Regions from separate parts of the Paenibacillus pseudetheri genome, predicted to be linked through region 3. Evidence: predicted binding sites of a transcription regulator. Region 3 holds the regulator's gene; each other region holds the start of a gene.

Evidence for each region. Region 3 encodes Rex, which represses fermentation and respiration genes when NADH is low (regulators of the CRP and FNR family bind a similar motif). Its sites were predicted from a motif close to TTGTGAAATATTTCACAA; they were not measured.
Region 1: L1028_RS05640 (polymer-forming cytoskeletal protein) is a predicted target of Rex. The motif match lies at 4,283-4,300, and genes of this name have one in related genera.
Region 2: L1028_RS12850 (flavocytochrome c) is a predicted target of Rex. The motif match lies at 2,727-2,744, and genes of this name have one in related genera.
Region 4: L1028_RS19580 (cytochrome ubiquinol oxidase subunit I) is a predicted target of Rex. The motif match lies at 2,974-2,991, and genes of this name have one in related genera.

The regions. Positions count from the first base shown of each region.
Region 1 is NZ_CAKMAB010000004.1:257,510-265,512, reverse strand. Features, by position in the region: gene L1028_RS05660 (ABC transporter ATP-binding protein) at 1-1,479, shown strand, start outside; gene L1028_RS05655 (LysR family transcriptional regulator) at 1,552-2,457, opposite strand; gene L1028_RS05650 (histidine phosphatase family protein) at 2,613-3,230, shown strand; gene L1028_RS05645 (hypothetical protein) at 3,289-3,534, opposite strand; gene L1028_RS05640 (polymer-forming cytoskeletal protein) at 3,674-4,225, opposite strand; gene L1028_RS05635 (LacI family DNA-binding transcriptional regulator) at 4,536-5,447, shown strand; gene L1028_RS05630 (MFS transporter) at 5,496-6,761, shown strand; gene L1028_RS05625 (hypothetical protein) at 6,782-7,537, opposite strand; gene L1028_RS05620 (GNAT family N-acetyltransferase) at 7,534-8,003, opposite strand, start outside.
Region 2 is NZ_CAKMAB010000011.1:137,199-145,201, forward strand. Features, by position in the region: gene L1028_RS31290 (hypothetical protein) at 2-130, opposite strand; gene L1028_RS12840 (response regulator transcription factor) at 230-1,018, opposite strand; gene L1028_RS12845 (histidine kinase) at 987-2,621, opposite strand; gene L1028_RS12850 (flavocytochrome c) at 2,845-4,635, shown strand; gene L1028_RS12855 (ABC transporter permease) at 5,339-6,628, opposite strand; gene L1028_RS12860 (ABC transporter ATP-binding protein) at 6,621-7,523, opposite strand; gene L1028_RS12865 (ATP-binding cassette domain-containing protein) at 7,528-8,003, opposite strand, start outside.
Region 3 is NZ_CAKMAB010000004.1:100,270-108,272, forward strand. Features, by position in the region: gene panC (pantoate--beta-alanine ligase) at 1-241, shown strand, start outside; gene panD (aspartate 1-decarboxylase) at 234-617, shown strand; gene L1028_RS04915 (tetratricopeptide repeat protein) at 729-1,370, shown strand; gene dinG (ATP-dependent DNA helicase DinG) at 1,507-4,368, shown strand; gene L1028_RS04925 (redox-sensing transcriptional repressor Rex) at 4,500-5,153, shown strand; gene L1028_RS04930 (amidohydrolase) at 5,140-6,441, shown strand; gene L1028_RS04935 (cell wall elongation regulator TseB-like domain-containing protein) at 6,611-7,129, shown strand; gene L1028_RS04940 (hypothetical protein) at 7,541-8,003, shown strand, end outside.
Region 4 is NZ_CAKMAB010000024.1:4,106-12,108, forward strand. Features, by position in the region: gene cydD (thiol reductant ABC exporter subunit CydD) at 1-363, opposite strand, end outside; gene L1028_RS19575 (cytochrome d ubiquinol oxidase subunit II) at 432-1,448, opposite strand; gene L1028_RS19580 (cytochrome ubiquinol oxidase subunit I) at 1,445-2,809, opposite strand; gene L1028_RS19585 (GNAT family N-acetyltransferase) at 3,348-4,199, opposite strand; gene L1028_RS19590 (M28 family metallopeptidase) at 4,259-6,109, opposite strand; gene L1028_RS19595 (TetR/AcrR family transcriptional regulator) at 6,190-6,519, shown strand; gene L1028_RS19600 (hypothetical protein) at 6,555-6,824, shown strand; partial or broken gene L1028_RS31860 (chitinase N-terminal domain-containing protein) at 6,989-7,558, opposite strand; partial or broken gene L1028_RS19605 (CBM96 family carbohydrate-binding protein) at 7,805-8,003, opposite strand, start outside.

The DNA of each region.
Region 1 (8,003 bases), 160 kb from region 3:
CAGTCCATGCATTCAGGTGATTTGACTTCGCGTAACACTAAGGATGCAGGGATGGCCATGGGGATGATAAACAGCATCGTATACGATTTAAGCTATAATCTACTTCTCTGTTTCATTTCCTTTCTATATTTGGCTAAAATGGATGTCTGGATCGCCCTGTTAGCTCTTGGATCGGGCCCCCTTGTTTTTCTTTCCGGACGTTTCTTTGATCGCAGATTACGAAAATTATCTACTCAAATATATGCAAAAGAGGCAGAATTACGAGGAATCTTACAAGAAACGCTTCAAGGAATGAAGGTCGTCAGAGCCTTCTCGCTTGAAGAAACTCTCTTAAATAAATATGCGTTAGAACGTGAGCAGTTAAGAAGAATGCAGTTGCGAAAATCGCTTCTAAATGGTCTCTTATGGCAATCTTCTGCCTTTATCAACAATCTCGTAATGGTGACATGCGCCGCTTTAATTGCGTTATCAGCTCTAAGTGGCGGAACATCAGCAGGTGAAGTACTCGCTTTTATTATTTTGATGGGTAGGGTTCAATGGCCTTTTGTTCATATGTCTCAAACATGGGGAGGTGTGCAGGAGGCATTAGGTGCAGCTGACCGCGTATTCGCTATACTTGATGCACCTGATGAAGGAGCTACTCATCCTTTGCCAGAATCCAGCTCATCAACATTTGCCTCCGTAGAGGTGGCTGCATTACAAATAGAGGATGTCCACTACAACTATTCGGGTAAAACGGATAATGAAGCCTCCCTATTTACAGGGCTTAATATTCATATACAACATGGAGAAACTATCGCGGTTGTCGGGCCAAGCGGGTCAGGGAAGACGACGCTCGTTCGATTATGTAATGGACTTTATGAGCCTACTGCAGGAAGCATCACGGTTTATGGAAAGTCTGTACATGATCAGCTTGAAGAAGCACGTGCAATGATTACCTATGTTCCCCAAACCCCTTATTTGTTCTCAGGAACTATACGAGACAATATCGCCTTCAGTTCTAGTACAGCTAGCGAAGAGGATATTCGAGAAGCCGCTCGGCTCGCAGGTGCAGAAGAGTTTATTACGAAGATGCCCCATGGTTATGACACTATCCTAGGTGAACATGGATCGACTTTATCTGGTGGACAAAGACAACGCATAGCCATTGCCAGAGCTTTTCTTCGTGATGCTCCGCTCCTACTTCTAGATGAAGCAACTTCCGCACTCGATAACGAATCTGAGCGAATGATTCAGCAATCACTTGATTTATTAATGAAGAATCGAACCACATTGGTTATTGCACACAGACTATCCACCATACGTGAAGCATCTAGAATTATCGTGTTAAATCAGGGTTCGATTGTTGAGGAAGGTACACATGAGTCTTTATTAGAAATGAATGGACTATACTCACAATTATATAACATTCAATTTAAATCATCTGAAGCAGAAGACATTAGTGCACCTGAGTTACTTCAATTACATTCCAATCTTTGATCTCAGTTCAGCTTATACATCTTAATTCATTAATAATAATGATTAAGGTGTATGAGCTAGTGGGTGTATAAATTATTTCTTTTCTTTTAATTGTTTCATGACGAGCTTAATAAATGACTGGATATAGCTTTCTTGGAGCTCTTTCTTTCTGTGGCTCATCCATATCGAATGCTTAGAGACTACATTTTCCACTTCAACCTTGGCTAACATACCCTGATCAAGATAAGGCTTTGCTAACAACGCAGATACAAAACTAATCCCATAACCGGCAATCACGGCTTGAATAACTTCATTTACTCCATTAAATTGAAGCTCGATCTTCGGTTGTTGTACCTTTCTTTCTTCACATAATTGTACAATTCTCTCTCTGGCTGCACTACCTTCTTCCCTCATAATAAATGCCTCAGCCATCACCTCCTCAAAGCTAACCTCCTGCTTGGCAAAAGAGTGATTTGAAGAAACTACGAACACATACTCGTCCTTGTATAACTCCCGATGTTCGAATACCCCTATATTATGTGATGGAAACGCCATATCACTATAAATCGCCACGTCTGCTTCAAAGTTATTTAATTGTTCCATGACTTCATGAGAATTAGTAGTAGAGATCTGAATTTTAACCTCCGGAAAAGATTGTTTGAATAATGATGCCCACCGGGGGATGAGTATGCTTGTGGCCAGATAATTACCTGCAATCCGAATATGGCCCGCAGGAAATTTATGATAATCCTCAATAATCTGCTGTACCTGTTCACCCATAGCAAATAACCTTTCAAGTGGTTCAATCAGTTTTATCCCAATCGGTGTTAGCACCATTCTCTTTCCTATGACCTCTAATAATACGATATTATTCTCCCGTTCAAATTTGCGGATCTGCGCTGATATAGCGGGTTGACTAATGTGCAAACGTTCAGAGGCTTTGGTCACACTTCCTGTTATCGCAACATAATAAAACAATTTTAATACATGATAGTTCATCCTGATTTCTTCCTAACTATATAAAATAAAATCATATTTAACGGACCTTCGGCCTTCTTATTATAACTATACTTTATGGATATTAACTATTATATATTGTTTATTTATAATTATTTATCTTATACTTACAACTATTCAAAAGGGAGGTTTCGTTAATGAAAGAGACAGTATTATTTCTAACCCGTCACGGGCAGACCGAATGGAATTTGCAGAAAAGAATGCAAGGACATCAAAATTCAGCGTTAACAACCTTGGGCGAACAGCAAGCGGAATGGTTGAGAGATCGTTTGGAAGGCGAAAATATAGGTGCAATTTATTCTAGTACTAGTCCAAGAGCATTGCATACTGCGCAGATTTTACGAGGAAATCGGAGTTTATCGATTCATCAGCAAGCTTCATTAATGGAAATTAACATGGGCATTTGGGAAGGAATGAACACAGATCAGATTGAACAAGAATATCCTTTACAGTACACCCATTTTTTCACCAGACCTGATCTTTTTATTCCTCCAGCCCCAGGTGAGACCTATAGTCAGCTTGAACAAAGAGTAACGCCGACTATTGAGCGTATCATTAACAATAACGAAGGACATGAGGTACTTATTGTCACGCATCGGATGACCCTGAAAGTCATTATGGCTCATTTTCTCAATAAAACATTGCAGGAATTAGGGGAACTACCGGATATTCTCTCCACAGCATTATGTAAAGTAACCCTAACTGAAAACAATACAACCATTGATCTGTACGGCGATACATCACATTATCAATAAATCAGTCTAAAAAAAGGCAACTCCGATTTAGACGGGGTTACCTTTTTAGACTTCAACTTTAAATCTCTACACTTTTGATTGTAAAGCTACGGACCTTCATCCATTTTCCTGAAATGAATTCATCAATCGTTTTCGTCTTGGGTCTCACGCAAAAACGATGTTTGCTCCCTTTATCAAATCCCACCGCTTCAAAAATCAGCCCGTCACCCATTTGCTCCTTAAAGAACACTTGCTTAAGTCCCAATCTATTTAACATTTCAAGCTTTACACTCTCAATATACGTACGTGAATACTCCTTAGACATATGTGTTCCTCCTAGTAGTGGTAGTAATATTATAAGATCAATATTTAGAAAATCAACTGAAGTTCACATAATCACAAAAAGAAAGAAGCCCGCCCATAGTCTATGGATTGGCTTCTACTGTTTGAGATGATTACGAAAATTATTTAACTTCTGTTGTTCCAGTCACTTTTCCATCAATCTTTGCAGATGCTTTCAGATCTTCGCTTGTGAAGTAAAGGTTACCATCAATCGTTGCGGTTTCAGGCAGAGTAAAACCTTTCGCTTCTACATAAACATCGCCTTTAATCGTTCCGCCTTCAACTTTCAAATTTTCACTTTGTACAGTAAACTTTGGTACAGTTAGTGTATAACTGGCAGTGATCTTGTGATCAGCGTCTTGCGAGTAAAGGGCAATCTTACGATAGATGTCGCCATCAGCTGCGCCTTTATCATGGAATTCTCCAGCTACAACAACCTCTTCAGCAATCGTTACATCATTTAGAATCGCAATAATCCAGTTTCCATCTTTGCTTACAGCCTTCGTAAATGCATCTGCTTGATTCACGATCGAGGCAGTAGTGACTGCATCTGTCTGCTCAGCAGCCGGAGCTGAAGTTGCCGCCGAATTGGTTGCTTTATCCTCATTTGCACCACAACCAGCCAATACCGCTACCGAAACCCCTGCCACTAAAATCATTTTAAATAGTTTCATTTCGTTTCCCCCTAATTTTGATTATGAATTAATTATATATTAAAATTCTTAATAATTAAGTGAATGATTTCACAAATTTGTGTCAGTATATAAAGCGGTTTCACAGCACTCTTTCTTCTCGTGTAGAATTCGTATCCATGAGTTACACCTCTTCTCGTTGACTAATTTAGGTTCTTAAATCTATTTACCCAAATTATTAAAATGATCACAAGAATCAATTTTTTCTTGGTATAAAGTCAATCGTTGACTCTGCTTAAGTGTTGATGATAATATTTGGAAATAAATATCTCAGCAAGGGAGAAGTTTACTGGTGAAAAAGACTACAATGAAGGACATCGCGCTACGAGCTAATGTCTCCGTTGCAACTGTAAGCTATGTTCTGAACCGCGTCGATAACCAAACCATTCCTGAGAAGACCCGCAATCAAATTCTGTTGCTTGCCGAAGAGCTTCATTACATTCCTAATCTAGCAGCCCGTTCGCTTGCCAATAAAAAAACGGGATTGATAGGCGTACTTGTCAATAATTCTGCTTATATGCCACCTTGGAAACTCTATGCCCAGTTCACATTTATTCGAGCTCTGGAACAACGTTTAACAGATGCTGGATACCATACGCTGTTATACTCTCTTGGTACTGACCATCCTTCTTTAGATATCATCGTCGAAAGAAAACTCGAAGCTGTCTTTCTGATCGATGTCCGTGATGAATCTTTCTATTCGATTTCCAAGCAATTTGTAGAAGGCATCCCCTTGATTTTGATCGACAGCATGATTGAAGATAAACTGTTTAAGCAAGTTCTTTACAATTATCGTTCAGCTCTCCAAAAAATAATGCCTATGGATCTTTCACAGGTATGTTTGATTATGGAGAATTTCAATAACACCCTGCTCACTCACTTTATCCAAGACAGTCTTCCTTTACCTGAGAAAGCGATATTCAAAGTTCAAAATCTGGAGGAATTGAATACAATCTTATCGGAGGGGATCTACAAAGAAGCTATAGTTATTAATGAGTTTATCGGAAGTTATGTTGAAAAATCCGGGGTATTCGCACGTCTTTCTGTTCTATGTACCTGCAATTGCCCAGAAATGCTTGGAGAAGATGTTCAGAAATTCATATTCACTGGGGATAAATCAGGCACTGCTTTTGAACTAATGCAGGAGTTATTACATCGTTCTGACTACTCTGAACAAGAGAATAATCGTTATTTTGTTGATTAATTTTTTTTAGCATTAACTTAAGCGTTTAAGTTTAAAGGAGAGTTACTAATGACAGATCCTGGTTTAGCAAAACATACATCCACCGCTGTTCAATCCTATCCAACCCTTTGGGGAAACCGGAGATTCATGCTGCTACTCAGCTCGTATTCCATTTCCTTGTTTGGAAATACCTTTCACAGTATTGCTTTAAGTTTATGGGTACTTCAGACGACCGGAAGTGCTAAAATGATAGCTATTATTACAATAATCAATTTATTGCTCAGTTCTTTCCTTGGATCCATAGGAGGCACATTCGCAGACAGGATCAATCGCAGAACCATTATGTTAATCACAGATTTGATAAGCTGCGGTCTAGCAGTTACGCTTGCTTTAGCTATTTCCATGTCTTCTACATCATTCATTATCGTGGCCATATTAACGGGACTTACGACAGTCTCAGCATTATTCCAATCCCCTGCGTATCAAGCTTCAATTACCACTGTAGTTGGCAAAGAACATGTGCAAAAAGCAGTCGGGATTCTGAACCTGTCAGAGAATGTCTGTCGGACGATTGGGTATTCGGCTGGAGGTATTTTTGTAGCGAGTTTTGGACCGGCAGATGCCATATTATTTGATGGAGCTACATTTTTCGTTTCCTTTCTACTGGTTCTTGCTGTCCGTTCCCTTCCACTCCTAAACCGAGTGAATACCGGACCTAAAGAAAAAAGAAAATTTACACAGGATCTTGCGGATGGCGTTCGTTATATTTGGAGATACCCCTTCGCCCGAGCAATAATCGTCATGCTCCCCACGCTCACTTTGTTCTTTATGCCTTCACTGATGCTAACGCAAGTTATGGCCGTCAAAGTATGGAATTCTAGCCCCTTTCAGTTTGGACTCATGGAAGCCTGTATTCCACTAGGTTATATGATTGGTTCCAGCATGATCTTGTTTCTCGGCTCCAAATTAAAGAATCGCGGCTTCTTTATCATGACTGGACTGCTATGTCTGGGTCCCCTATACCTCCTGTTATCGTTCGTCACTACTGCTGCATTAGCCATTCCCATCATTCTTCTTATTGGCTTTATGTTCTCATTCTGTACATTGCTGATAAATACTATCCTCAGGCTGGAAGTTTCGGAGGATATACAAGGTAGAGTCTTCGGTGTACTAGGTTCCATTATGAGTGTAGCACCCTCACTTGGTCTTACAGCCGTATCATTCCTGTCCGATCACTTCAGTCCAGCCCCTGTCATGGGTTCCATCGGAGTCCTGCTACTACTGTTTGCTTTATTAACCTTGACCAAGTTAAAGGTGATTCGTAATTATAAGTAATTTTATATCCTATCTAATGATCATTGTCGCCCGTTTTTCCTAATTACACGCCGATCACGAAGCTCAATCAGGAATTGAACAACTATAATGATCAATAAGAAAATTCCCACGACACCTGTTAAAAACGGATAAATTAGAGGGAAAAGTACGCTTGGATAACTTTTACTAATATCTGAATAGAAGCCCATACCCATAAGCGATGTACCAGAGAACTCGATAAGCTTGACACCTAGATGATTATCACTTCTTTGAGCATAACTCAGCACTTTTTCTTCTATACTCCCATCATGTGAAATCGTGATTATTTTCCATTTTCTCTTATCCATCGGCTGGCTATCATCTGTAAGTCTTTGGACTATACTAATTTCTTTTTCTCCAGTCTTTCGATCCTTAACCGTGAGAATATCTATCCATGAAAAATATCTGCTTCCTCGTTCCCGATTAGACAGCCATACTTCATCAGAGGTTGAGATTTTTTGATCATTTAATAAAAACTGAACTTTGACAATATCACCAGGCGGGACATTTTCCTCTTCATCCCAAAGGGTCAATTCTGCTTTCCTGCCTGTATTTTCTTCTAGGATCTTAATTCGCTTATTATCAACCGTTAGTTCTTGAACGTTTAACGTGTTATATCCTTTTTCAGCATGGTTTATCTCATAACGCTGATTGATTTGATCTGAAACAATATACTCTCGGATATAGTTGAATAATGGGTTAAAAGAAATCGCTAACAAGAACAATGAAATCGTCGATAAAACAACTATTTTTTTCATAACGAACCCTTGTGAGCAATCGTCAGCTTAAAATTTTGTCTTGAGCCACCTTCGAGGCCATTTGGAACCTCATCATGCATAGGAACGAAACCTAACTTCTGATAAAATCTTCTAGCAGGTTGACCCTCTGGATGATCCTCACCAAATGTAGTAACGAGAACCTCTGATGGGGTATCGACACTTTGGAGTATATGATTAATCAGGGCTGTTGCGACTCCTTTATTTCTTTCTTCCTTTAAAACTGACAACCAGCCAATCTTGTAGTTAGGGGCATTGGTTGAAGAAAATAATATGCCTCCAAGTAATCCTGAACCTGGCGAACCATTGTTTTCTCGTACACAAAAAGCACTTTCTCGACTGATGTTTTTTTCTAAAGCTAGAGTGAAATTCGGATCATCTACCATCGGTCCAAAAAGGGACTCTACCTCTGCCGCCAGCTCCAGCCACCCTCTTATATCTTCCGTCG
Region 2 (8,003 bases), on a different contig from region 3:
GTTACTGCAAAGTCATCCTCTCTCCTACAACCAGAACTGAAATCACTACTAAATTGATACCCACGCCGAAGAAAACGGCCATCATCAGCAGCAGCTTGGCAAGCGGCAAATAGATTCCGTCCAACCTCATTGATAGAAGGCAGCTCCGAGCATAGCATCCATGGCGTGCTGCAGAGGGCTTCAATCTTATTATAAGGTAAGTTTATACAACAGGATGAGAATGGCCCTCCTATCCATAACCGAACGGATGCTTCTTGTACTCTAAGGGGCTTGAGCCGACTCTATTTTTGAACACACGACTAAAATAGTATTGGCTCTTATACCCTACCTTCACGGCCAGATCCCCGATCTTGATATTCGGCATTACGTCATCCAGAATCTCCTTCGCCTTCGATATCCGAAGCTCGGTGACATAGTCAAGGAATGAAGCACCGATTTCTTGCTTCATACGCTTGCTAAGATAGGTTTGATTGATATGAAATAGCGCTGCTACTCGAGCAATAGACAGCTCCGGATCCTGATAATGACTGTCAATATACTCGGTCACTTTTTGGATAAGCACTGTTCCATCCCCTGTAAACCCGGGAAGCTCCCGCTCCTTATCCATCCTGCTTTCATGTGAATGCAAAGGATATTTTGCCTGAAGATGCTCATCGATCCGATGAAGCAGCTTGTTCAGATCACTCTTCGGCACAGGTTTCAATACATAATCGAATGCTTGCAGTTGCACGGCTTGACGCGCATATTCAAAGTTATCGTAGCCGCTGATGATGACAACCAGAACCGACGGGCAGCGTTCGCGCAATATATTCATCAGATCGAGCCCATTCATATTCGGCATGTTGATGTCCACAAGACATACATGTGGTGGGGCTTCCTCCACCATATTCAATGCTTCATTTGCACTTTTCGCTTCTCCTGCAACCTCAAAAAGATACGGACTCTCCTCAATGTATTGTCGCAAGCCTTTGCGAATGATCGTTTCATCATCCACGATGACAATCTTCCACATCTTCATTCCTCTCCCCTTCCAAAGGTATGCGAATGACCATAACGGTAATGCCATCTTCGCTCTTCACTGCAAGGCCATATGGCACCCCGTAAGCTAGTCGAATGCGATGGTTTACACTGTATAGCCCAAAGCCTGTCGCAGAACGATCATATTTATCATCAAGAAGGGCTTGATTCATCTGTTCAAGCTTCTCTTCAGGAATCATAACCCCATTATTTTCAACCTTAATGACCAAATAATCGACCTGTTTATATGCTGTAATCGAAATTTTGCGCTTTTGATCCCCAAGTGGCTTAATCCCGTGATAAATCGCATTTTCCACCAACGGCTGCAGCATGAAGCGAACGACTTGGCACTGAGCAAGCTTTTCATCATATCGAAGCTCGTAGTCCAGAATCTCCTCATATCGCACGCCTTGAATATGAAGATAACTCTCGACATGGTACAACTCCTGATCAAGCAGAATGTAGGGACTGCCTGTGCCAAGCCCTAATCGGAAATAAGCGCTAAGCGCTTCCACCATCTCCACCACATTGTCTGCTCCATGTTCCGTTGCCATCCACTGGATCGTATCCAATGTGTTGTATAAAAAGTGCGGCTTGATCTGCTCATGAATCAGTCTGAGTTCCATCTCCTTTCGGTCCTGTTCCACAGCGTACAATTGAACAAGCATGTCATTGAAGCTTCGCCCAAGATCGCCGATCTCATCCGAGCGCGTAACATCTGCTCGTATGGTTTGGTTACCGCTCTGCACAGTTTCCATTACCTGGCGAAGCGACTGAATTGGACGAATAATGGAAGAAGCGAGCAGCAGCAGCAAGACGAAAAACACACTACCGATAAGAACGCCTACCAGCAATGCAGTCCGCTGGGTTTTGATTACCGCTAGCGATAGACTTGAATTCGGTACTTCGAGTACGAGCTTCCAGCCTTCCACATTTTGAATTGGAGCCTCAAATACACTCATTTTCTTCTTATCTGCTGCATCCTCTGCTCCAGCTCCTTCACCCAGCTCTCTACAATCGATGATAAGCTGGCCTGACTGGTCATATAGCATTACATCTTGAGCAATTTCCTTCATCTTCTTGACGGAGACGGCTGCGGCAATATAAGCTACCTCATCATTCACCGATGGATTCACGCGATAGAGAATGACGACGATTTCGGCTGCATTCGCTTTGGATACGATCGGATTGCTCACCACATAATTGGAATCTGACTTCAATAGTTTTCGATAGTAGGGTCGGTTTAGTATCGAAAAAGGCTTGTCTCTTGCTGACCAGGAATTTCCGTGAATATCCACCACGCGTATGGATTCGTACTCTACTTGCTTCTTCGCCTCGAACTTATCGATCTCTTGCAGCAATTCATCTCGTGTCCACTGATGGTCCGAAGCTAGAGAAGCAAGCATGTCTATCTCACCGATGCGCTGATTAAACCAATAATCGATCTGGTCGCTGCGTGCAGTAACCACTTGCTGCGTTAAGTTCTTATTCAAAGGGACAACCGTATGGTTCATCTCCAAATATATCGTTACAAGCAATGCAATGAACAGCAGCAAGAAGCAGCCTCCTGCGATTAACGTTATTTTTAAGTGAATTGATTTCATTGTAATCATAGCCTTTCACAATATCCGTTTCTTACATGCCCGAAAAAGACAAAAAAACGCTAATCTGTGCAAATACATAATACTGTACTAAATCTATAATAGGTCTTGTGCATATTTTCACATGAAACACCATTCATGTCTAGGCTAGAGATAAAGGATTTGCTAGCAAATCTTTCTCTCCCTAGTGTATGTAACCAATTCACAACAGAATGAAGGAGATATTATGCGAACTCACACGAAAAAGCTGTTATCTATTCTATTGGTCCTCAGTCTTATGTTCACGCTTGCTGCCTGCGGCGGTAAAGATGCAGCACCCGCTGCAGATGCAAACGGAGTTCAAGTCTTTGAAGGAGTTGGGCAAGGTAAACATGGCGATATTAAAGTACAAGTTTCCTTATTAGATAACAAGATCACTGACATTAAAGTAACAGAACATAAGGAAAATGAAGTACTTGCAGAACCTGTTTATACGCAGCTCAAGCAAGATGTCATGGCAACTAACAGCGCAAAAGTTGATGCCATTAGCGGATCTACGGTTACAAGCAAAGGATATCTCGAAGCCATTCAAGATGCCATTACGAAGTCTGGACTTACCCTTGTCGCTGGCGCTGCAGTCAGTGGAAGCAAAGACAAAGAAGAAGCCGAGCAAACCTATGATGTTGTCGTCATCGGTGCCGGGGGTGCTGGCTTTAGTGCGGCTATCGAAGCGAAGAGCGCTGGAGCTAATGTAGTTCTGCTCGAGAAAATGCCAGCTGTTGGCGGCAACACATTGATCTCAGGTGGTGAGATGAATGCGCCTGACAACTGGGTTGAACGTGCTCTTGGTATCACAGATGACACGGCTGAATTATTCTATAATGATACGATGAAAGGCGGAGACAACCTCGGGGATCCAAAGATGGTTCGTATTCTTGCCGACAATGCTCTAACATCTGCCGAATGGCTGCGCGATGATATCAAGGTAGAGTTCTTACCTGATCATCTGTTCCAATTTGGAGGCCATTCCAGAAAACGTGCGTTGATTCCTGTAGGTCATACAGGTGTTGAATTGATTACTAAGTTAAAAGCCAAAACAGACGCTGATCAAATCACGATCAAAACGAATATGAAAGCCGAAACCTTGCTGAAGGACGAAAGCGGCAAAATAACAGGTGTAACTGCGACTTCGGGTACTGGCGACAAGATCACATTCCATGCGAACAAAGGCGTCATCATCGCTACCGGTGGTTTTGGATCCAATGTAGAGATGCGTAAAAAGTATAACCCTAAAATGGATGAAAAATATATGTCTACCGATACACCAGGATCTACAGGTGACGGTATCGTTATGGCAGAAACGATTGGCGCCAAGCTGACAAACATGGAGAATATTCAAACGTATCCAATCTGTAATCCTGAGACAGGTGTTATTTCCCTAGTTGCAGACTCCCGCTTCGATGGTGCGATCCTGATTAACCAAGAAGGCAAGCGCTTCGTTGAGGAATTAGAACGTCGTGACGTTATTTCTAAAGCAATTCTTGCCCAAACGGGCGGATATACGTATCAATTATGGAATCAAGGCATTGCGGATATCGGTAAAACGATCGAAGTTCATCAAGACGAATACGATCAACTCGTTAAACAAGGCTTGCTCTTTAAAGCCGATACGATTGAAGAGGCGGCTGATTTCTTCAAAATTGACGTGAACACTTTGAAAGAAACGATTAATAAAGTAAATGATTATGCGAAAACAGGTAAAGACCTTGATTTCAAACATCGCGGTGGATTGAAATCTCTTGAAAAAGGCCCTTACTACATCGAAAAAGCTGTACCATCCGTTCACCATACAATGGGCGGCTTGGTGATCGACGAGAAGACTCGCGTATTGAATGAAAAAGGCGAAGTCATCCCTGGGCTGTTCGCTGCAGGTGAAGTAACAGGGGTCATTCATGGTGCAAACCGTCTTGGCGGTAATGCCATCGCTGATATCTTCACATTCGGCCGGATTGCAGGCAAACAAGTTGTAGCAGAGTAATCTTATTTTTGTGTAACTGTTCTATTAATAAGTTAGCCTTAAAACCGTGCAAGATAGTTTGTTGAGTGCAGTTGACTGCTAACTTTCAAGCTGCCTCTATAACATAGCAAACCGCCCTGTCAGCAACATTGCGAACAGGGCGGTTTATTTATGTATTCGTGTCATCGTCATGAAAAAAACATTAAAATATATCATGATTAAAGACAAAATAATAGCTATTAGTAGACTGACTATTAAATAGTAATGAATATGAATATGAATGGGGAAGTAAGCGTTACGTAATCCAAACCCTTCTGACAGCAATCCTGTGATTGGAAGGGCTAAAACACTCATTATTTCTTCTGTCTTTCAATGTAACTTCGACGATTGATCATCCTCAGATCCCTTTTATGGAAAAATCAATTTGGGTGAACCCTATCCGTCTTCTTAAGAACCTAACGTTTTCTCCAATTTTGTACATAACTCCCCCAAATTTCTGATTCGGAAAGTGCTATTCCATATTCAACCGTTAGGATTTTCAATCTTATGAAAAGACACTTTCCGAATACTTGAAATCCAAAGCAATAAACAACCACATACCTTGATTTATCAACGTTTCTCTGAATTATCGTTGTAGTTTCTATGACAAATCTTCAGATTCTCTATGACATTAGTACGTCCTGCGTGTGACAACATCACGTATTACCCACAGATATGAAGCCACTTAGATCTTGTAAGCCTTCATCGCTTTTCTGATCTCTTTAATACTAGGGCGTTTACCGTACATCAATACGCCCGTGCGATAGATCTTGGCAGCCAACCATCCAAAGATGAACGTGGTAACAAGCAGGATGGCTAATGACACAATAACTTGCCAGATCGCTACTTCACCAACACCAATTCGGAGCAGCATGGTCAATGGAGAGGTGAACGGCACATAACTCGCTACCTTAACCAGTAGAGTATCCGGATTGGAGATACTGAATAGTGGAACATAGAATGCTACGAAGCCTAACATCATAATTGGCATAACCGCTTGGCCAAGATCCTCTGTACGGCTGACAATCGAACCTACAGCTGCATACATCAAGGCATAGAGGAAATAACCTAGTATATAAAGAACAATCCCATAAAGCAATAAGTTAATATTAAGCTGGCCTAAATCCAGGTCTAAATCTTTCAAAATCGTTGCATTATGCGGAAGCTTGAGATTGACGACAACCGCTGCGACAATGACGCCAATTTGTAATAATCCTACCAAGAAGACACCGATAACTTTACCGAACATTTGCGCTAAAGGCGACGCACTTGTAATCAGAATCTCCATGATCCGTGAGCTCTTCTCCGAAGTAATCTCAGCTGCGATCATATTACCGGTCATCATGATAGACATGAAGAACAGCATAAGCATGGCGTACACAATGACGTAATTAATAGCTGGAGTGGATTCCTGCGACGCATCTTTATCTCCCGCAGTCCCGTCAGGGTTTAGCTGCTGAGTTGCTATCTGCACCGGTGTTGACATAGCAGCAATCTGCTCCTGCGTCAGCTTGTCGCCAACGACGAACTGGGTGTTGGCCTGCTGAAGGGCATTTTGGAGATAGATTTGTACATCGCCCTTCAATTCACCATTTTCACTATGATAAGTAACGGGTGGAAGTCCTGCACCAGTCGGTTCTGCAAAAGTAACATACCCTTCTACAGTCCCTTCATCTAAAGCTTTCTTTAGCTCCGCATCATCGGCAGAAGTATATTGCACAACTTTTGCCTGCGGCATTCCTTCAGGTGAAGTATATGCCTTCAACAATTCTGCAGCCTGATTTCCATCTTCCGCAATCACAGCAATTTGAGTCTCTGCGTTTGTTGTAGAATCACCCTTAAACTGATCGATGATGTACGGAAGATTCATCCCAATGCTGAGCAGCAACACTAGAATTAACGTAGTAATCATGAATGATTTCGTTCTTACTTTATTTTTAAAGGTAAAGCCAATAATTGTCCCCATCTTATTCATGAGATTCACCCACCGCTCTGATAAAGATTTGATTTAACGTCGGTTCCTTAATTTCAAAATGCTCCACTTCACCCTGCGCCATAGCCTGCTGTAGAATACGTTGTGCTGCGCCGATCTCACTGATCGACAACAGATAACCTCGCTCCTGTCGCTGTACTGCTGTTACACCTGTGATTGATTCTAGACCGGTCACTTCGTTATCCGTACGCAACAATACTTGTTCACGAGGATACCCACTCTTAATCGTACGAATATCGCCCTGCACGACAGTATTGGAACGATCCAAAATCGTAATATTGCGGCAAAGTTCTTCAACATGCTCCATGCGGTGAGTAGAGAATAGGATACTCGTTCCTTGCTCACGCAATTCTTTTACCGTATCTTTCAGTAGTTCCACGTTAACAGGGTCCAAACCACTGAAGGCTTCATCAAGGATGAGAATTTGCGGCTTATGAACGACTGCAGCGATAAAGCCCATTTTCTGCTGATTCCCTTTGGAGAGCTCTTCGATCTTCTTATTGTAATAATCCGGAACCTCAAACCGATCAAGCCAATAGCGAAGGCTCTTATCTGCATCACTAGCTGACATCCCGCGCAGACGTGCCAAGTAAACGATTTGATCGCTTACCTTTATCTTTGGATATAATCCTCTTTCTTCGGGAAGATAGCCCATGATTTGCTGAAGTTCGCTGTTATACGGCTTTCCATTATACAAAATATTCCCACCATCAGGGTAAATCAGGCCAAGCACCATGCGCATTGTGGTTGTTTTTCCTGCACCATTTGCCCCCAGTAATCCGTAAATTTCCCCCTTGCCTACCGTTAGATTAATTCCGTTTACAGCGGTTTTTTCTCCATATTGCTTCATTACACTTTCCAGCTTTAAGGCTTCCATTTCTCTAGTCCCCTCTCTTGTGATCAATCAGGATAGGACGGTGTCCCTGTGTCCATAAACTCAATATTTCATCCAATTCTAAACTGCGACTCTTGATAACCTTTACGCCCAAGTCCTGAATGCGTTTCTCGTTCTTAGAAAATTGTTCTATGATAAAAGAAGCTACACCCGGTGTATCCATGGTAAAGTGTATAGCTCCAGGTAATTCCTCTGATAACTCAGCAAGCTCCTCTTCATCTGCAACCTGTACCCACACCTCAGTCCAAGTACCGAATAAACTGTCTTTCTCGGCCATACCCAGCAGTTCACCTCTATGCATAAGCACGATGTAATCGGCCAACCGCCGCACCTCTTCCACAATGTGTGTGGAGATGATGATCGTAGCGTTGTTCTCATCCATATATTTAAGAAGCGTCTCGATCATAATCTTCCAGGCAAAGGGATCAAGACCTGATGAAGGTTCATCCAATAGCAGCAGAC
Region 3 (8,003 bases):
AAAAGTTACAACCGTTGCTGAAGTGCGGGAATTGTTGACATCGGTTGTATCCAGCTCACCTTTGGCGGTCATTGATTATGCGGAAATACTGACATTCCCTAATCTGGAAGGCTTAGAGAACGAAGTTTTATTAACGGATGTAAATGGGGAAATTATTATAGCGCTTGCCGTGAAGTTTGGCAGAACGCGCTTAATTGACAATAATGTATTTATTCCAAAGGAGGTTGCCGCTCTTGTTTAGACATATGATGAAATCCAAAATTCACCGGGCGACGGTGACAGAAGCGAATTTGAATTATGTGGGAAGTATTACCATTGATGAGAACTTAATGGAAGCGGCAGATATTCTTGAGAATGAAAAAGTGCAGATCGTGGATAACAATAATGGTTCACGGTTAGAAACCTATGTTATTCCAGGGCCTCGCGGCAGTGGTGTGATCTGCCTAAATGGTGCAGCTGCACGTCTTGTTCAACCGGGAGATACAGTAATTATTATTTCGTATGCGATGCTGTCTTCGGAAGAACTGGAGTCGCATAAGCCAACGGTGGTATTCGTGGATGAGAACAACAGACCTGTGAAGCTGGCTGATCATGAATTGCATGCTACAATCGCTTAAATTATGGACTTACGCCATGTAATGAATGGCAGGGATGAAAGACCCCGTTCTCGCAGAAAATGAAGTCAGGCAAGCTGAACTGATTTCATCTTCAGTAAGGGGGGATAGCCCATGTTTCAACATTTGTTTGCTGAAATGAACAAGGTGCTTCAGGAGATCGTAACAGATTACCCTACAGCGGAGGGTGCCCGCCGGAATGAGCTTTTATGCAATTATAATATGCTGCACCGACTTAGTGATAAAGTGATGGATGAATGGCTGGCCTTTGCTGAGAAGCTAAGTCACTTTCGTGAAAGTGTAGATTTTACGACTGTGGTTGAAGAGGAAGTGCCAGAGCAGGAAGCACCCGAGCTGTGCATGGATACTTTTGTTAGAGGTCAGGGGTATTATAAGCTGCTGATGTTTGGAAAATGTATTGAACAGTTTAAGGAAGTTATTGTGCAATATCCGGATAGCCTGGCTGCTCGATTATATTTAGCCATCTCTTACCTGCAGGAGGGGGAGGGGGAAGCTGCTTGGAGTCATCTGAACCATATGCTCGGTTTGGTACGGGAAACCAAGCTGAAGGCAATGGTTTATAACGCTTTAGGTTGCATCAGGGCCTCTCAAGAACGTTTCAATGAAGCGCGGGAGCTGTTTGGCCTTTCTTTGCAGCTTGACCCGGCACTTCCTGAACCAACCGTTAATTTGGAGGTTTGCCGCCGCCGAGGAGGTAAGCTTCATTTCGGAAATCAGCTTGTTTCATTATTGTAAATTATTACGTTTACGGTTTATTATTCCGCATTTTCATTCAAGCGATGCATCCCCTGAACCAGTGGTGTGCATCGCCTTTTTTCGCAACTTCTGTTATGCTGATTAAGAGTCTCAATTGAAAGGGAATAGAATTATAATGAAATTTGCCGTGCTTGATTTTGAAACAACGGGAACCCAATCCGTGGGTGAAATTATCCAGGTTGGCCTTGCAATTATAGAAGAAGACCGGTCCATCTCCCGGGTATATGGTTCCTACGTCAAGCCCGGAACGCCGATACCTCCTTTTATAACTGGTCTAACGGGGATTACCGACGATGATGTAAAGGATGCACCTGAGCTGGATGAGATGATGATGGAGCTTGTCCCACTCTTGGATGATGTTGTGCTTGTAGGGCATAATGTCGCATTCGACTTCCATTTTTTGCAAAATGCTTTAGACCGATGTGGGTATTTACCATTTCAAGGGCGGATTTTAGATACGATTGATTTTCTGAAAATCTGCTTTCCTTCCCTCACATCCTATCAACTAGGATCAGTTAGTGCACATTTTGGAGTGACGCATGATCGTCCGCATCAGGCAGACAGTGATGCACTCGCAACAGCTCTTGTATTGCTGAAATGTTTGGAGGAGCTCTACGATTTGCCTCTGCTGACGATCCAGAGACTCTGTGAGCTGTTTACGGAAGAGGATAGTGATCTTGGTTGGTATTTTGATGGTCTGCTGCGTGAACGGGAAGCGGAGACGCTTCAGCCCGAAGGTGATCTGACTTTCTATCGTCAATTAGCACTTGCTGTAGGAGACTGGAACGAATTAGCTCCACCTCGAGACGAGCATGCTGAGAATCCACTACACAATTTATCTTTTACAGATTATATGGATGAAGTAACGAAACGACTTAAAGAAACTTTGCCACAGTATGAAAGCCGAGAAGCTCAGGATATTATGATCAATGAGGTGATGACGGCACTTGCCGAAGATAAGCATTTATTGATCGAAGCAGGGACAGGAACCGGCAAATCCCTTGGTTATTTATTGCCTGCCATATACCAAAGCGTACGAACAAGTGAAAAAGTCATGGTCAGCACTCATACTATTAATCTGCAGGATCAATTGCGTGAGCGTGATATTCCTTTGTTAACACAGGTAGTTCCTTTTCCATTTAAAGCTGCAATTTTTAAGGGCAGAGGGCATTATTTGTGTCTTCGTAAGTTCGAACATAAAATTAATAAAAAAGACTTTATAAGTCCGAGGGAAGATGCGCTTACTGCGGCTCAGATGATCGTTTGGCTGACACAAAGTGAATCAGGAGATGACGAAGAGCTCAATCTAAGTGGACGTGGCGGAGATTTCTGGGAGACGGTGGCAAGCGATACCGATTCTTGTCTGGGTCGCTCCTGTCCTTGGTTCCGTAAGTGTTATTATCACCGGGCTAAGCATGAAGCTGGTATTGCAGACGTGGTCATTACGAACCACTCTAAGCTTTTCGCAGATGTTAAGGCTGGGCACCAGCTACTTCCGGCTTATGAACATCTTGTAATAGATGAGGCCCACCATCTGGAGGACGTGGCTGGCAAGCATTTAGGCATGCATATGAAGCATTTCACGGTGGCGCATACACTATCGCGTCTTTATAAGGATAGTCGAAATGGCCAACTTCCTACGCTGCGTCAAATGCTTCAGTCATCAGGCAGTGAGGAAGCTTCTGAATGGAGCGGAGTGATCGATAGAATCTATCCGGACCTGCTTACCGTAAAAGAAACCTGGGATCTGCTTAGTGATAAACTATTCAGCCTCTTGCCGGAACGTAGCGATGCAGCGGCGGGAGAAGCTGGACAGTTAGTCATGCGGCTACTTCCTACCCGTAAACCGAAAGATTGGGATGAATTGGTTGCTCTAGAGAATACTATGAATCTGACATTAAGCGAAATTATCCGTAAAGGTGATAAAATGCTTAATGAGATGCGAGATCAAGAAGGTCAATCTTCCTCAGATAGTCTAGTTACCGATATTAGCGGCTTATTTAAGGATTTAGCTTCTATACGTGAGCAAGTGCGGTTTTTTATGGGATTAAACGATGAGAATGTAGTATATTGGCTGGAGGCGAATGGGAATTATCGTAGTAAATCGCTACAGCTGTATGCCGTTCCTGTTGATGTTAGTACTCAGCTTAAGGAGCTGTTTTTCGACAAGAAGAAAAGTATCGTGCTAACTTCGGCGACACTCTCTGTCGACAAATCTTTCCAGTTTATGATTGATAATCTCGGACTTAATGAAGCTGCGGAAGAGGGGCGTCTGATGACATCACTCCTGCCTTCTCCCTTTAAGTATCGGGAGCAGGCGCTGTTAGTTATTCCCCGGGATTTCCCTAGTGTGAAGGGTAGTGTGGGCGATGCCCGATTTGTCGATACACTCGTACAGTCACTTGCAGAAGCAGCGATTACAACACGTGGGCGGATGCTTGTCCTGTTTACTTCTTACAAGATGCTACGTCAGGTTTACGATCCTCTGAAAGAGGCTCTGGCTTCACAAGAGATCGCGGTGCTAGGTCAAGGCGTGGAGGGGGGCAGCCGTAGCAAGCTGATCCGCCGTTTTCAGGATAGTGCAGCCTCTGTACTGTTAGGAACAAGCAGCTTTTGGGAGGGTGTAGATATTCCAGGTGAAGCATTAACATGCTTGGCGATCGTGAGGCTTCCATTTCAACCGCCAAACCACCCCCTAGCGGAAGCAAAGTCTGAGTTATTACAAGCCCAGAAAAAGAATCCGTTCATGAAGTTGTCTGTTCCTCAGGCGGTTATTCGCTTTAAGCAAGGATTTGGAAGGCTGGTACGGACAGCGCAAGATCGGGGTATTGTTATTGTGTATGACACAAGGGTGATTGAATCTCACTATGGGAAGTATTTCCTCTATTCGTTGCCTGGCCCGAAAATGGAGCATATGCTTACGGATCAAATGGTTCCTCGTATAGCGGAGTGGTTGGAAGACGGAGGCGTTTCTTGAAAAGAACGTCATCGATCTTATTAATCACTCTACAATGAAGGGCGGTATAAGAATACCGCTCTTCATTGAGACGAGGTGCAGAAATTTTGATAGGATTTGAACAGAATATTACTTAAATTAGGAGGTAAATTATGAAATCGGATAAAATATCAGAAGCCGTTGTTCGCAGACTTCCTGTGTACTTGCGTTTCTTGAATGATCTCCAGAAACGTGAAATATTAACCGTTTCCTCACAAGAACTAGGACAAAAACTTGATTTAAATCCCGCTCAAATCCGTAAAGATTTAGCTTATTTTGGAGACTTTGGCCGAAAAGGTATCGGGTATGACGTAACTTATCTTATTGAAAAAATCCGCCATATTCTGAAGCTGGATCAACAATTGAATGTGGCTCTAGTAGGTGCTGGTAACCTTGGACATGCATTATCTAATTACAATGCTTATTTGAAAGATACTATGAAGATTACCGCTATATTTGACTCCTATGCACCTAAGGTAGGACGGAAAATCAACTCTCTTACCGTTCAACCGATGGAGGAGCTTGGTCAGACGGTTCGTGAACAAGGGATTCGAATTGGGATTATTACAGTGCCTGATTCAGAAGCGCAGAATGTAGCTGATATTCTCATTGAGTCTGGCATTGAGGCGATTTTGAATTTTGCACCAATGATTCTAAAAACACCACCGAATATCCGGGTTCATGCTGCCGATTTTACAACGGATTTGCAAAGCCTTGCTTATTATTTGAAAGACGGAAAGGAAGAAAGCGGAAATGAAGAGCAGTAAAACGATTATTAAGGGCGGGCGATTTCTTATTCCGGGAACGGATGAGCCGGTTCTGAGTGGATATATGACTATTGAAGATGATTTGATCACTTACATAGGAAAAGAAGAGCCTTTAATGGAAGATGGTGTGCAAATTGTTGATGGCAGTCGTCTGCTGTTTATGCCAGGTCTGGTAAATACACATGGCCATGCTGCAATGTCATTGCTTCGTGGTTATGGAGATGATTTAGCACTTCAGGTGTGGCTTCAAGAGAAGATGTGGCCGATGGAAGAGAAATTCACCGGAGAAGATGTATACTGGGGAACCTCCTTATCAGTACTAGAAATGCTGAAAGGTGGCACTACAACCTTCCTGGATATGTATGATCATATGGATCGAGTAGCTGAGGTAGTCGAATTATCAGGTATTCGTTCCGTACTGATGAGAGGCGTAATTGGCTTATGTCCAGAGGAAGTACAGAATCACAAGCTTGCGGAAGCGATTTCTTTTGCGCGCAACTGGCATGGTAAGGCTGACGGCAGAATTACGACGATGATCTCGCCTCATGCCCCATATACTTGCCCACCGGACTTCTTCGTTAAGTTTGTACAGGCGGCACATGATTTGGATTTACCAATGCATACCCATATGTCCGAGACGAAACGCGAAGTGGAGCAGAATGTGGTGGATTACGGACTGCGGCCTGTAGCGCATTTAGAGAAGCTTGGAATGTTCACACGTCCGTCTATTGTTGCTCATGGCGTTCATTTGAATGATGAAGAGATCGAGATTCTGGCTCGTCATGATGTAGGTGTGTCTCATAACCCAGGAAGTAATCTGAAACTGGCTAGTGGAGTGGCTCGGGTTACGGATCTTCTAAAGGCTGGTGTGAAGGTGTCATTGGGTACAGATGGTGCGGCAAGCAATAATAATCTGGATATGTTTGAAGAGATGCGTCTTGCAGCCCTCATCCATAAAGGTGTAAGTGGTGATCCGACGGCTGTTCCAGCTCCGGAAGCGCTGCGTATAGCTACGGAGTATGGAGCAAAGTCTATCTTTTTAAATGATGTGGGTAGACTCGCTGCAGGCATGAAAGCGGACTTTATCGCGATTGATATAGACCAGCCGCATTTGCTACCACACACAGATCTGTTGTCTCATGCTGTATACTCTGCCAGTGCCAAGGATGTTGAGCATGTATGGGTGAACGGTAAACAGGTTGTAAAACATGGACAATGTGTAACGTTAGATGAGGAAGCAATCCGTCGTAAGGCGCAAGAATCCTTTGATGGACTGCTTAAACGGTAGTCTAAGATCAAAACGAATAACTGAAAGGCTGTGACTTTCTGCGATTGCAAAGTTACAGCCTTTTGTGTTTCTGATCATTAGATCATTGAATTGGATATGAAACTTTGGATAAACACACAGGTGTGTTATATAATCAAAAAAGATATATTACTAGAAAGGGAGCTGCACCTTGAAGAAAAGGAAAAAATGGATCCTCCTGGGGTCAGTTCTGATTCTGCTCCTTCTGTTCGGACTTATCCAGTTCTATGCTTATATTATGAAAGATCAATGGAACGAGCGAGATATCGCTAAGGATGTCGCCAAAACCAGTGCTGGTCTGACAGAGGTAACCAAAGCGCAGAAATCCGTGTGGGATGAAAATGCGGTGTACTGGGTCTTAACAGGGAAGAATGAAGCCGGGACCGAGTTGATGGTTTGGGTGCGTTTTACTGTAGACGGGAAGTTTGTTGAAGGAACCGACGCAGTATATGCTGAAGAACTAAGTAAAGGGACCTCTGAAGCGAAAATGCGTAGCCTTATAAAAGCCGATCTTCCGGACATCAGCATTGAGCGGTTGTTGCCAGGAGTGTATAACGGGGAGTATGCTTGGCAGCTTTTTTATAAACAAAGCGGTCGATATTATTATCAATTTTATCGGTTCTCAGATGGGGCTCGAATGGGTGAAGGTTACAGTTTACCTAGCCGCTAAATTAAACAAAAGCATTATAGGAGAAACAAGCGGATCATTTATGGTTCGCTTGTTTTTGTTCAAACGGATATTTGTTTGATATACTAAAAGTATACGAAATGTGATATACTATAAGCGTGGTTTTTTTATATAGGTATTTAAAGATTCATATGAAAAAAAGGTCTGTTAATTAAGAGTAACAGCCCTTTTTTTGTCGAAATAAATCAATAAATTTAATAAAATGGAAAGAATTAAAAAATAAAATTTTAAATATCTTCACACTTTTTTTCAATATAGTATATACACCTATGATATACTACTGTTTGTAATTAGAACAGTGTAAGTAGAACGTTAGGCTCTGATGAGCTCTTAGCAGCTATGACTTTGGATCATTCTGTTTACATTTTTTCATCTTTGAGAGGAGGACGTTTCTTGAAATTACGTCTTGTACCTGTACTGATAACGTCTCTACTGTCGGCTATGCTATTATTCGGAGGATTCTTTTTATATCGTCAGTTTGCTTTGCAGGAACCGCTCCAAAAGATTGTAACTGGATTTGAGGGAGTAAATACTTCACATATTAGTATTAACCGCGATGAGGTCACTTTGAAACTTGATTTGCAGCCGGGCACGAATTTACGTGATCTAGTATCATATGTATCCAAAGAAGGAAAATCAGTGATTGAAGGACGTAAACTTAAACTCGATGTGGAGCAAAATTCAAGTGAACTATTGGATGATTACTGGGATAAAGCGATGTTCTCTGTTGCTGAGGCCATGGAGAGCCGTAAATATACAATTATACCTACAGAACTTGATAGATTGAAACAGCAAAATACGCAATATAAAGATGTAATAGCATCTACTGATATCGACGACAACAATGTATACGTAA
Region 4 (8,003 bases), on a different contig from region 3:
AGCAATACTGACCTTCCCTCCCGTCTGTCCAAGAAGGGTTGAAGGCATGGAAGCATGAGTCAATTTTTGCAGCACGGCTGCGCGCATATTTGTTTTGGCAGTGGCAGCCATATGCAAGCCAACTTTACCGTTTCCATACGACAACAGTGTGCGAACAGCCATAACGGCCAGAAGAATGCCGAGCAGCAGGTAAACCGATGAAAATGAAGCTTTCTCCACGAAAATCCGTTGGACTGCTTCAGCAAGCAGTCCAGCCTGACTCACAATAGTTATACCAAGCGCGAGCGAAATGATCGCAAGCAGTGCCATATTTTTCCTTTGTGAAGACATTTGCTGAGAAACCAGACTGGATTTCCTCTTCACAGATCACACCTCCTCTATATATAGGCTTGTAGAGAAACCTCAAACACGCGGTAATAGATCAATCAGCTTTATTTTTTCCCTTTTACATATTCAGCATCAAACAGGAAGAGTCTGAAGACCAGAACGAGGGATGGGATCAACAGGCATAGACCGCCGATAAACACAACAACTAACGCTAAGCCCATGGCTGGTGAAGTTGCACTGCTCTGAATCGTGATATACGGATCAAGAATATAAGGGTATTGCCCAATACCATAAGCGAAAAAGGCACAGAAAAATTGCAACATGATACATATAAAAGCTAATCCGTAACGGCGTCCGTTATATAACAGCCACATCGCGATCATGAAGAAGGCAACGGAAAGTGCCAGCAACCACCATAAATCCATCATATTTTGAAAATGCCGCTCATTGTGTTGACCCAAATAGATAAATGCTGTCAGTGCGAGAATTATCGTTGGTGTACTCCAAAACAGAGCGTAGTTCCGCATCAGCTTCAACGCCGAATGATCCTCTGCCCGGGATGCGTAAAAAGTCAGAAATGAGCCGCTTATGAACAAAACGGACACGATAGCCAGTCCAACGATGCTCCACGATAACGGATTGGTAAACAGCGCCCAGTAATCCAGAGAAACCGTCTCAGCCTGCTTCACAATAAAGCCGCCTTCAGACAAAGTTAGCGCCACTGACAACGAAGCCGGAATAAGCAGACCTGTAGCTCCGTACAAAAAAAGATATACTATGTTTTTCTTGGAACCGTAATTTTCAAAAGCATAGAACGAACCGCGAATCGCAAGTAGAATCACTGCAATGCTTCCCGGAACAAGCAGCGCGGAGCCATAATAATAGGCCGTGTCCGGAAAAAATCCGACGATGCCAATGTAGAAAAAGATGAAAAATACATTTGTGATCTCCCAAACGGGTGATAAATAACGGGAAATCAGACGATTAATGAGATGATCCTGCTTCGTCAAACGAGCATAAAAGGCGAAGAATCCCGCTCCGAAATCAATGGAAGCTATAATTAAATAGCCATACAAGAACAGCCAGAGCACCGAGATGCCAATTAATTCGTAACTCATCATTCAGTGCCCCCCTTTTCTGTAGATTGATTAGGATGATTCTTCATCCATTTCTCCATCTCAACTTCTGCCGGATTATTGTTGAACAAGCGTCTTAGCACGATTACACACATACTTCCGAGTACGATGTACAAGAGCAATAAGGCGAAGAATATAATTCTTACATTCGGTGAAGACGTGGCAGCCTCCTCAACACGCATATATCCACGGATAATCCACGGCTGTCGCCCAACCTCTGCATAAAACCAGCCCAGCTCTACAGCTAGAAAAGCGAGCGGTGCGATCAGTGCGATGATGCTAAGCATCCACTTGTTAAGCGCATTTCGTTTTTTCCAGAACACAAACAGGAAGTATAGGACCGCTATCCCGAGCAGAGCAAATCCGATTCCGACCATTAAATCGAACAGGTAATGGACGAGAAGCGGTGGCCATTCATCCTTGGGGAATTCCTCGAGCCCCGTTACCTCTGCGTTAAAGTTACCAAAAGCCAGGAAGCTGAGCAGCTTCGGCAGATGAAGAGCCCCTAGAACTTCATGCTCTGCATTCAGCCATCCCATTAGAACCAAATCCACACCGCTACCCGTCTCAAAATGCCACTCTGCCGCTGCAAGCTTTTCTGGCTGATGCTCGGCCAAAAACTTGGCGGACACATCTCCGGCTAACGTGTTCAGCAAACCGAACAGCAAAACAACCGCCATCATGAGATTCAAGGATTTTTTGTGGTATGCGGACACCCCTTTTCTCAGCATCGCAAAGGCTGCGATCCCGGCTAACAAGGCAGCTCCTGTCAAATAGGCTGAACTTAATACATGGAACACCTTTGAGAACGTCGCAGTATTCAGCATCGCTTGCACTGGATCAATCGCTGTGAATTGACCTGCTTCCATAACAAAGCCTCCAGGCTGATTCATGAATCCGTTCACTGTTGTAATAAAAACGGCAGACATGCCTGCCCCGGCAACAATCGGAATCGTCAAAAGCCAATGGATAATCGGATTTTTGAACCGATCCCACGTATACAAATAAATGCCCAGAAAGATGGCCTCAAAAAAGAACGCGAACACTTCCATGAATAATGGAAGTGCAATAACATTCCCAGCCAGTTTCATAAAATTCGGCCACACCAGGGCCAGTTGTAGTGAAATCGCTGTACCGGTCACGACACCAACTGCTACAGAAATGACAAATCCTCGAGACCACCTCTTCGCCATAAGTGTATAATGTGGGTCCTTCTTACGGATCCCGATGAACTCTGCAATAGCGATCATTAGCGGTATACCGACGCCAATCGTCGCAAAAATAACGTGGAACCCGAGAGTTAAGCCTGTCACCAGCCTGCTCCATAGCACCGTATCAATTGCCATTCTTTACTGCTCCCTTCAAACTCTGTTCATTTTTCGTCATAAGATTATGCTTATTATTAGGCCTTCTAACTGTTGGGCGAATTTAATATCAGGATTAGCAAGGCTCAGCGACTTCGATGCCTGTTCGTTTTAGTATGACGTTCCTCGTCCTTTGCTATGTAAAAAAGAGAAATTTTTCACAAAGAAAGAGTTGGCGAGACTGATTTACCTGATACTGAGCAGTCAAATTAATAACGCGACCTAATAATTAAAATCATCTTATCTTAAATTGCAAGTAATTCAATCACTAACATCTCTTAATCCTTAAACGTTCAAGAAAGGGACAAATCTTTCTAACAACTAAGTGAATAACACAAATAGCACCCGAACGAGCTATTGATTCATTAGCGTATATGTGATGTTACAAGTTTCCTCCTACTTCGATGTTAGAAAAAAAGATATTTTCTCATTTAAACTCTAATATGTACCCCCTTTTGCAACAAAAAAAACACTGACTCAAATCATCAGTGTTTTTGAATTAAAGCTAATGTCATCTTCGTCATGACAAATCTTTCTCCATTTCATATTGCTCGATGTATACGTCAAGACCAACGCCTTGAAGGAAACGTATAGAATTTGTATCTCTTTTGTCTACATTATTGACAGTGATGATCGAATGTCTCTCTCCCATCCAATGAAATAAGGAACGCCCAAATCCCCGGTTTCTTTTTTCTCGCAAAATACCGAACTGTAGAACTGCTCCGTTGGCCGATTTTATTACCGCGTATCCACAAATCTTATTCTCTTCCCTTATCGTGACCACATCGTATAAATGCGGGTTTCGTAAAATTGCATGAACAGATTGTTCCCAAGAAGGTTCAAAATTCCAATAAGAATGTACCGATGTCCAATCGAATTCTTCCAGTCGAACCATAGTAATGAATGTATGTCTATGATCGGCCGGAAGGGTTACATCAACACGCCCCTTGAAACAAGCCAATTCTCTATGGATTTGAAATCCTATGGCGGTATACGCTTTTATAGCTTTATCATTCGTTTGAATCACTTCAAGCAAACACTTTTGAATATGAGCTTCTTTAAGGATGGGAAGAGCATGACGATATATTTGTTCGACTAGCCTTCTCCCTCTATAAGAAGGAACGACCCCTGTACCAGTATTAAATGCAGTACTTTCGCCATTACGATCCCCGATGCCATGCATAACAAATGCAACCAGGTTCTCTTGATCAAAAGCACCAAACGAGATCTGATAATTAACTCCCGCACCTGCAAATTTATCAGCTAAATACTCCGAAGAAACATGAAATGGAATTACATAATCGGAGAAGGCTTCGTTAAAGCAAGTTGTAAACTCTTGTAATTCAAGATCCTTAACACTTTTGATCAACATGTAGTTTTTTTCTCCTTTTCTTTTGGTACTAAGTTCTTCATCAACAGCCAATCTCCAATTCATCTTTTAGTACGGCCATAGAAAAAAGAATACCCATCTGACTTCCCAAGCTTATTCGTCTCCGTTGCGTCCACTAGCTTGACCGCTTTCAGCAACGATACAATTTGCGTATGCATAAGCTTTGCATCAAATTTGTCCATCTCTCTGTCTTCACTATCCACGAGCAGATAGTCGGGCATTGGAATGAAGCCAATCACTGGTATCCCAGCTTCAAATAAAGGCTGACTCTCTCCAAACTCAAACTTGTTATGTCCACGTAATAATACAGTACGTGTGCCGTCTGTCTTTTCAATAGCCTTCAACCAAATGACTGCCATCATTTCATTGCCCGCATAGGTATATTCTGTACTTATTTGTCCAGTTGGTCCATAGTGACCTGTATCATCGTCCTTCCACTCCATGCTGCCTAAATGCTCAACCGTAATTCCAGCTACAGCTTTCATATGGCCGTTCGCGCCATCCCAGAGCTCTCGATGCCCCTCCATCCAAGTGGAAGTCGCCTGAGAGGATCCTTTGAATTCCGGTAATCTAAAATGCCCTGTCACAAAAGCGAAAATCATCGTGCGTTCCGGCTGCTCCTGCTGTAAGTAACGAATCATGGACAGCATGCCCACAGCACCATTTTCCTCCACCACATTTATCCCATCCGTATGGGTATTTACGATAATCGCTTCATCTTTATTTTTCCCGTCAATTTTCACAAAAAAGGATTCTGTTGGAGCATTTTTTTGTATTTCCGCTGCTAAAATAACCGTACCTTCTTTGTGCTCCTGGGCTGCACTGATCACCTTTTTCCCTTCCGTTTCATTGACCCAGATCGCAGGAATTCCAGCATAATCTGTAGTAAAAGGCACATACTGCTTTTCAACCTTATCGTCGGATACCCCTTTCCAGACAACAACAACAGCTTTCACACCCATTTCCTTCGCTTGCTCCAATTTAGCTTCTTTTAAAGCTGTAGTGAGGACTAGATCGCCTTCATTTGGGGCAATCTGGTTTTGCATTGGTGATGAATCCCGCATGTTCATTACAATCCCAATTGGAAAATTTTTAAAATTTTCAATTTCAATGACAGCAATTTTTCCGCTGGCCTGGTCATATTCACCACGCTTCGTATACACCAGTTCTCCTGTTACACCCTTTTCGTCAGATTCCCCGGAATAAGGAAAAGCTGAAGAGACATGAATGGGCTGCTGATCAATCATTAAAGAACTGCTCTTTTCTTCCCATCGGTCAAAAGTATAGCGATCACGATAAACTTTCAGCCCCATATCTGTTACCTGTTGCTCCAGCCATGAAACAAATTGATTATGTCCCTCAGAGCCGGTTGTACGGCTTCCAAAAGAATTCATTACTTCAATATCCTTCAGCATCACTGCTGCAGAATCCACTTTACGTTCATCGATCGTCACAGCCGCATCAACTGCTAATGCCACAGGTGTTGTAATAGGTTTTGCATAGATTCCAATACCCCATAGTGCAGTAACGATAAGAGCAGCAATGCTGAATAACACTTTACGAACCACTGTAAATGGAGTGACTCTTCTGCTCACTTTTTGCCCAAAGAGTCCTCTCCATATGCCCGCTACGATCAGCAGCAGGATAGAAAGCGCGAGCAGCCAAAATTCTCTTGTTAGTAAGAATAGCCCTTCTGCAACTATCGCACTAATAAATACCAACTGTAAATTCTCACGCTTCTTTAAAAGTAAAAAGGAGATGCCTACTTCCGCTAACAAAAGGATAATGGTCACTATTGAGATTCCCGTTTCTTTGCCTATAAATACCGTAGCACAAAGTGCTAGGATCAAAAGCAGTCCCGCTGACAATCGTCTATACAAGTTCACTAACATGACGCCCCCCCATTGTATCTAACTACTATTTTGACATTACATTTGTAATGCCGTATGGTTTTAGCATATTGGTAAGACTTATGAAAAACAATAAAACGAACACCAGAATGTACAAACGGAGGGGAAATGTCATCTCAAATTATGAATTATACAGCCCAAATACCTCTCAGCATCATTCCAATAAAGAAACCAACCGTTTGACAAGAGAAGCCATCTGCACGGCATTAGTCTTCTTGATCCAGGAACAGCCTTTTAACAAAATCACCATCACCGATATTGTGAAACGCGCAGGGGTCTCTCGAACGGCCTATTACAACAACTATTCCTCCAAGCAAGAGATCCTGGTGGATTTGGTCGATCGCTTATTTTCGAGATTAATCAAAAACTATTGCCTTACACCAATGAAATAACAGGCAAAGCCAATGAACCTCGAAAATTTATCAAAGTGCTTTTTGAAGTTATTTTTCAGCAGCGTAACATCTACAAAGCACTTCAAAGCGCAAAGTTGGATCATGTGATTCTGGATTGCTTGAATGAAATGATGCTCTCTACTGCTCACGACAAAAGCGATGAGAATGTGTACCGAATATACTTTAAAGCGGGGGCCCTCTATAATGTTCTCCTCAAATGGATACAATCCGACTTTGCAAAATCCATTGACGAAATGACCAAGATTTGTCTAGAAGTGTACCATACTCCGATGTCCCAGGAATAAGGGGTATTATCAACAAAAAACGTTCACTCATCAATTGATGGGTGAACGTTTCAAGCCAAATCATCAAGTAATATGCAGCTGCGGCAGAAGCCCGAATGCTCAACATGTTGAAGACGCCAATACCACGTGATGTATTGGCGTCTTTGTGATTTAACGGTTAAGGATTATTGCACGTGCACGGTGATCGTATTACTCGATGTCACACCAGCTTCGTTCACAAGCTCGCATCGATATTCATACGTGCCCGCCGGTAGATCATGGAACTCCGTTACTGCCGATTGCGCTTGAGGTGTCTTATTTGTGAGTGTCTGGGTATTGATGAGCACGCCGTTCTCATAAAGCCGGTACGACGACCCATTTGTTCCCCACCACATGTTCATGCTCACTTTGAAGGTTCCATCCCCATTCCAGTTATCATGTGAGAGAACCGGTGGGCCTGGATCGGCATCGGTCACGCGCACAGTCAGTATGTTGCTTCTCGTGGTACCGAATGCATTTGTCAGTTCAGCGATATAGCGGTACGTACCGTTTGCCTTGTACGTCACGGAGGTGACTGTGGATTGGGCTTGAGGAGATGCGTCTTTGAGTGTTTGTGTATCGATGAGTGCATCATTCTCATATAATTTGTAAGTTGTACCGTTGTTTCCCCACCACATGTTCATCTTTACGTCATAAGTTCCGTCCATTAAGCCTGTATCATGGCCGTTATTGCTTGATAGTTCGGGTTTACCGGGACCCCCAGAAGCATTCGCCACGATGTTGCTTACCTCCGCTTTCGCCGTACCGGTGTTCCCTGCTGCATCAACGAATTCGAATGTGAAGATGCCATTCTCCTTAAACGTATAGCTATCTGCTCCCTCATTGTTATTTATCGTAACCGGCTCACTTGCCGTCATTGTAGCGATGACCTCTTGTTTGGTCGGTTCCGTAGTGCTGTATACAATTGATGCCGTTGGTGCGGTCCTGTCTATGCGGAAGGTGATTTTCTGGTTTGCCTCCACATTTCCTGCTCGATCCATCGATCGATACAGTAGGGTATATATACCGTCTTGTTCAAAAGTCAGTGGAATCGTGTACGGCAACCATATTTTCCCGCCATCTAGACTGTATACCACGGATGCTACACCGGACTTGTCATCGGTTGCGCTCAGGGTCGCTTGAACGCTACTAACATACCAA